2 linked regions of the Leisingera sp. NJS204 genome follow. The protein of the gene in region 2 interacts with the protein of the main gene of each other region in a pairwise test. Links are inferred from orthologs where the notes say so. Each region holds a gene or a part of one and is shown on either strand. Other genes may lie near its edges. The genes, in order: rpe and eno.

Evidence for each region.
Region 1: the proteins of eno (region 2) and rpe interact in binary tests that used the Escherichia coli proteins (3 or more experiments, as listed by UniProt). The link is inferred for Leisingera sp. NJS204 from one-to-one orthologs.

The regions. Positions count from the first base shown.
Region 1 is NZ_CP035417.1:876,637-879,792, forward strand. What follows is about bases 49-2,885. They hold rpe (ribulose-phosphate 3-epimerase), read right to left. Parts: upstream 1,894-2,885; coding sequence 1,204-1,893; downstream 49-1,203. Other genes in these bases: ETW24_RS04440 (3-hydroxyacyl-CoA dehydrogenase NAD-binding domain-containing protein), read left to right, coding at 49-1,017; phnC (phosphonate ABC transporter ATP-binding protein), read left to right, coding at 2,109-2,885. Outside these bases: more of ETW24_RS04440, read left to right, coding at 1-48; more of phnC, read left to right, coding at 2,886-2,927; phnD (phosphonate ABC transporter substrate-binding protein), read left to right, coding at 2,996-3,156. UniProt on the Escherichia coli protein: Catalyzes the reversible epimerization of D-ribulose 5-phosphate to D-xylulose 5-phosphate.
Region 2 is NZ_CP035417.1:2,355,649-2,358,952, forward strand. What follows is about bases 57-3,041. They hold eno (phosphopyruvate hydratase), read right to left. Parts: upstream 2,196-3,041; coding sequence 918-2,195; downstream 57-917. Other genes in these bases: ETW24_RS11535 (MEKHLA domain-containing protein), read right to left, coding at 57-304; ETW24_RS11540 (DUF6998 domain-containing protein), read right to left, coding at 355-843; ETW24_RS11550 (DMT family transporter), read right to left, coding at 2,380-3,041. In the rest of the region: more of ETW24_RS11535, read right to left, coding at 1-56; more of ETW24_RS11550, read right to left, coding at 3,042-3,273. UniProt on the Escherichia coli protein: Catalyzes the reversible conversion of 2-phosphoglycerate (2-PG) into phosphoenolpyruvate (PEP). It is essential for the degradation of carbohydrates via glycolysis.

The sequences.
Region 1 (3,156 bases), 1.5 Mb from region 2 along the record:
ACTGTGGCGACGGATTATGCTGCGCTGGCGCAAGCGGATCTGGTGGTCGAAGCGGTGTTTGAGGACATGGGTGTCAAGCGCGAGGTCTTTGGCAAGCTGGATGCCATTTGCAAACCGGGCGCGGTGCTGGCGACAAACACGTCTTATCTGGATGTGGATCAGATTGCCGCCTCGACCTCCCGGCCGCAGGATGTGATCGGGCTGCATTTCTTCTCGCCCGCGCATGTGATGAAGCTGCTGGAAGTTGTGGTGGCAAAGGAGACTGCGCCAGAGGTGCTGGCGACTGGTTTTGCCCTTGGCAAGAGGCTGAAGAAGGTCGCGGTGCGCTCGGGCATCTGCGACGGGTTCATCGGCAACCGAATCATGAACGCCTACCGCAAAGCGGCGGAATGTCTGGTGCTGGATGGTGCCTCGCCTTATCAGGTGGACGCGGTTGTGACCGGTTTCGGCTTTCCCATGGGGCCGTTTGCCATGGGCGATCTGGCCGGGCTGGACATCAACTGGGCAGCCCGCAAGCGCCGCGCCCCGACCCGCGATCCGCGTGAACGGGTGCCGCGATTCTACGAAATGCTCTGCGAGGGCGGCGATTTCGGCCAGAAGACCGGTAAAGGCTTCTATATCTACGAGGATGGCACGCGCGGCGGCGTTCCGAACCCGGAAGTGGCCGGGCTGATTGCCCGGGATCAGGAAGAGCAGGGTGTCACCCCGCGGGATTTCCCGGACGCGGAGGTTTTGCGGCGCTACATGTGCGCCATGGTCAACGAGGCCGCCAAGGTGGTGGGCGAGGGCATTGCCCGCCGTCCGCTGGATGTGGATATGGTGATGCTGTTCGGCTACGGCTTCCCGCGCTTCTGGGGCGGGCCGCTGAAATGGGCGGATCTGCAAGGGCTGGATGGGATCCTGGCCGACATTCGGGCCTATGCGGCAGAGGATAATTTCTTCTGGCAGCCCGCGCCGCTGCTGGAGCAGCTGGCGGCGGAGGGCAAGTCCTTTGACACACTGAACAAAGGCGGCTGAATAGGCAGGCGGGCGCCCTTCCGGCCCGTCGAGGGCCATCAGGGCGCGGCCCGGCTGTGCCGGGCTGGACGCGCAAACGCTGGCCGTATCACGAAAAAGCGCCGCGCGGTACGCGCGGCGCTTGGCCCAACAAGAGCGGCGCATCTTTGATGCGCCTGGCGATTGACGGGAGAATCTCAGTCCGATTCAGGTCCAGGTGCCTTCGGTGGCAGTACGGATCTTGCGGATGTTTTCGCCGTAAACCGTGGGATCGTTGACCGAACCGCCTTTGAATACGGCAGAGCCTGCCACCAGCACGTCGGCGCCGGCCTCAGTGACCAGCGGCGCGGTGACAGGGTCCACTCCGCCGTCGATTTCGATATGCACCGGGCGGTCGCCGATCATCGAACGCAGGCTGCGGATCTTGGCGGTCATGTCGATGAACTTCTGGCCGCCAAAGCCGGGGTTCACGGTCATAACACAGACCAGATCGGTCAGGTCCAGTAGATGCGCCACCGCTTCCGCCGGGGTGCCGGGGTTCAATGCGACGCCTGCCTTCATTCCGGCCCCGCGGATCGCCTGCAAGGTGCGGTGGATGTGCGGTCCGGCCTCGATATGGGCGGTCAGCACGTCGGCGCCGGCATCGGCATAGGCGTCGATATAGGGATCAACCGGCGCGATCATCAGATGCACGTCCATCACTGTCTTCACATGCGGGCGGAATGCCTTCACCGCTTGCGGACCAAAGGTGAGGTTCGGCACGAAATGCCCGTCCATCACATCCACATGCACCCAATCGGCACCCTGGGCTTCGATGGCCCGGATCTCCTGGCCGAAATTGGCGAAATCGGCAGAGAGGATCGAGGGCGCGATCTTGATCTTGCGGTCAAAGGACATCTGGCAGCTTCCTTTTGCAAAGGGAATTGAGGAGTCGAAGGCCGTATAGCCCGTCCCGGCCCCTGTGGACAGGGGCAGAATGCGCAGCAGGCCCGTAACTCTGTGCTGCACGCCCACGGGTTGCGCGGCCCGGCGTTACAAAACTTTCACGGCAGCGACACATGAGGTTTGAGCAAGCGCATTAGGCAGGTCCCGAACGAAGAGGGAGCGCCCCGGTGCTGCGCATAGACAAACTGACAAAACGGTTCGGCGGCAAGATTGCGGTGGATACCGCCACGCTGGACATCGACAAGCCCTGCATGATCGGCATTATCGGCCGCTCCGGTGCAGGCAAATCCACGCTTTTGCGGATGCTCAACCGGCTGGAAGACGCCAGTGACGGGCGCATTCTGTTTCAGGGTCGTGAAATCACAGGCCTGAACGGCAAGGACAAGCGGGCCTGGCAGTCGGACTGCGCGATGATCTTTCAGCAGTTCAACCTGGTGCCGCGGATGGATGTGGTTTCCAACGTGCTGCACGGCACGTTGAACCGGCGTAACGTGATGGCGACGCTGTTCAACCTCTACCCGATGGCGGATATTCACACGGCGATTGATATCCTGGACCGTCTCGGCATTGCCGAACACGCCGCCAAGCGCGCCGAGGCGCTGTCGGGCGGTCAGCAGCAGCGGGTGGCGATTGCCCGGGCGCTGATGCAGGATCCGAAGATCATTCTGGCGGATGAACCGATTGCCTCGCTCGACCCGATGAACGCCCAGACCGTGATGGAGGCGCTGCGCCGTATTCACGAGGAAGACGGCCGCACGGTGATTGCTAACCTGCACACGCTGGATACTGCGCGCCGCTACTGCGACCGGGTGGTCGGAATGCGTGACGGGCGCATCGTCTTTGACGGGCTGCCCGCGCAGCTGACCACCGGCGTTGCCCGCGAGATTTACGGCGCCGGGGATGAGTTTTCCGAGGCAGCAACCTCAACCGAGATTGAAACACTGGAAAAGACGGACGCAATGTGCGCCGCCATTCCTGCCGAATAACCCCTGATTTGTTTTCATCGACCCCGGGGGGCTGCTCCCCGGGGCGTGACCAACCGGAGAGACTTGAGATGAAGAAACTGATTGCTGCCGTTCTGGCAACCACCGCGCTGACTGCCCCCGTTGCGGCGGAGGAAATCAAAGAGTTCCGCATCGGCATCCTGGGCGGCGAGAACGCACAGGACCGTCTGAGCAAGCAGGAATGCCTGCGCGAGAAGACCGAGGAACTGTT
Region 2 (3,304 bases):
CGCGCATCTCAGCGAACATCGCGTCCCGCTGGCCGCGGTGTGCAGGCTCCGCCGTCAGCCGCGACGGCATGGCTGTCAGCTTCTCCCAGCCCATCTCCCACAAGCGCTGCGCCGCCAGATTGCCATAGGTCAGCACCGGATCGGCGGCAGTGTTGTGCGACAGCACCGGGAAAGGCGCACGGTACAGCGCCTCGGCATCCGCCCCCTCCAGCAGCGGGCGGTCGGTGGCCTGGGCAAAGGACGTCAGCAGCAGGTCCGCGTGGGCGGTTTGATAGCTGTTTTTCGGAGAGGGTGTCTGCATCATTTATTTTTGACCTCTGCCGGTTCCGTCGTCGCTGCATGCGGGAAAGCCAATCACGCGGCTGTGTATCTGACCAATGGCAATTGAGCAGAAGCGGTGTTCTTTTCCTGCATCACCCGCAGCTGCCGCAAAGACACCGGGCGCTGGCTCGCAAAGTTGGTGTTCTCATTCAAATGGGTACGGACACACGCCTCCGGCCCGTTGTAAACGATTTCGGCCTTCAGCTTTTTATAGTCAAGCAACAGGACAATAAGAAAATCGGCACCAGTGTTATGCGGTCGAAAATGTGCCGCTCCTTTAGGGTCCCCAGTTGCCTTGATCTGAACAGTCCTTCCGTCGGCTATCGTCGCATCGATACCCGGACTATTGTTGGCCGTGATTTTGAGACCAAAGGCGCGGGAGGCGATTGCTTCTCCGATGTCGCCTACAAGCTTGCCATCCAGAGTAAACTTCAAACCTGAACCCGCGAATTCATCTTCCAGCTTTGCCCGTGCTTCGAATAGAGTTTTCACCGCTTCAGGCAGGTTCAAAAATACGCCCATCGAAAATGACTCCTCGAAAAAAGAAGGGCTGATTGACACCAGCCCTTCCGGATCATTCTTCGTAATGGAGGCGCTCAGCGCTTCAGGATCGAACGGCCTGCGTATTCGGCCACTTCGCCCAGCATTTCCTCAATCCGGATCAGCTGGTTGTACTTGGCGAGCCGGTCAGAGCGCGCCAGCGAGCCGGTCTTGATCTGGCCGCAGTTGGTGGCGACGGCGAGGTCGGCAATGGTCGCGTCCTCGGTCTCGCCCGAACGGTGCGACATCACGTTGGTGTAGCGCGCACGATGCGCCATATCGACCGCCTTCAGGGTCTCGGTCAGGGTGCCGATCTGGTTCACCTTCACCAGCATCGAGTTGGCGCAGCCGCGCTCGATGCCCTCGGCCAGGCGCGCCGGGTTGGTCACAAACAGGTCGTCGCCCACCAGCTGCACCTTGTCGCCGATCTCCTGGGTCAGGGCCTTCCAGCCGTCCCAGTCGTCTTCGCCCATGCCGTCTTCGATCGAAATGATCGGATAGTCGTTCACCAGCGCCGCCAGGTAGGCCACGTTTTCCTCGGACGACAGGGTTTTGCCTTCGCCGGACAGCACGTATTTACCGTCCTTGTAATACTCGGTCGCCGCGCAATCCAGCGCCAGATGGATTTCCTCACCCGGCTTATAACCCGCCTTCTCAATCGATTTCAGAACGAAGTCAAGCGCTTCGCGGGTCGAGGCAATGTTGGGGGCAAAGCCGCCCTCGTCGCCGATACCGGTCGAAAGACCCGCCGCCGACAGCTCTTTCTTCAGGGTGTGGAACACTTCTGACCCCATGCGCACCGCGTCGCGGATGTTCTCCGCGGCCACCGGCATGATCATGAATTCCTGAATGTCGATCGGGTTGTCGGCGTGCTCACCGCCGTTGATGATGTTCATCATCGGCACCGGCAGCACCCGCGCCGAAGTGCCGCCGATATAGCGGTACAGCGGCTGGGTGGTGAAATCGGCCGCAGCCTTGGCCACCGCCATCGACACGCCCAGGATCGCGTTGGCGCCCAGGCGGGCTTTGTTCTCGGTGCCGTCCAGCTCGATCATCGCCATATCCACGGCGACCTGCTCGCAGGCGTCAAAGCCGACCAGCTCCTCGGCGATCTCGCCGTTCACTGCGGCGACCGCTTCCAGCACGCCTTTTCCGAGGTAACGGGATTTGTCGCCGTCGCGCTTCTCTACTGCCTCATAGGCGCCGGTCGAGGCGCCCGAAGGCACGGCGGCGCGGCCCATTGTGCCGTCTTCCAGGATCACGTCGACCTCAACCGTCGGGTTGCCCCGGCTGTCGAGAATCTCACGGGCGTGAATGTCGATAATGGTGCTCATCTGTCCATCCTTGGTTTGGCCTGAAAGCGGCGCGTTCTGTTGCCAGCGTCATACCAGCCGCGGCGGAAATGTAAACCGGTCGCGTTATCGCTAACACACATGAAAGCGGCGGTTTAGGGCTAACATTGCTCTGTTTGCGCCAACAGGGTTGAACAATTGCACGCCGCGCTGCCGGCCTGAGACCTCAGGCCGCAGCAGCCGCCGCGCGCCGCGCCCGCCGGGCCAGCCGCTGCTCCCGGACAAAGGTATAAAGACCGGATGCGATAATCAGCGCCGACCCGGCCAGGGTCATCGTATCGGGACGTTCGCCGAAGACGATGACGCCTGCAAGGATCGAAAACAGCAGCCTTGTATAGCGGAACGGCGTCACCGCCGAAGCATCGCCAACCCGCGTCGCCGTCACGATGCCGTAATAGCCCAGCACCCCGAACAGCACACCGCCGGCCATCATCATCCACTCGCCGCCCGCCAGCGCCTGCGCATCGCCCGGTGTGAAGATCAGCAGCAAAACCCCCGCCGGGATGACCGCCATAAATGCCTGAAAACTCAACACCGTTGATGGCACACCGCTGTCCATTGTGCGGGTCATCAGATCGCGCGCCGCAACCCCCAGCACTGCAACAACAACCAGCAGCGCCGCTGGCTCAAACCCGTCCAGCCCGGGCCGGATGATCAGCAGAACGCCAGCAAAGCCCACGCAGATCGCCAGCCAGCGCCGCCAGCCCACGTCCTCCTTCAGAAACAACGCCGCCCCCATGGTGATCACCAAAGGCGTTGCCTGAAACACTGCGGCCACGGTCGAGATATCCACCAGCGCCAAAGCCGAGGCAAACCCCATCGCCGACACCGCTTCCATGGCGGCCCGCATCACCGGCTTTTTGCGCCAGGCCCGCGCCGCCATCAGCCGGTGCCCTTGCATCTTGGCCATGACCGCAAAGACAAGCCCGCTGCCCAGCCCCAGAAAAACCAGGATCTGCCCCACCGGCAAAGTGGCCGACAGACGCTTGATGAACATGTCTTCAAGCGTGAAAAAAGCCATTGAGGCAATGACCAGCAGAATACCATGCAGGTTGTTCATAAGCGCGCGTCCCGTATCCCGGTCCGGCAGT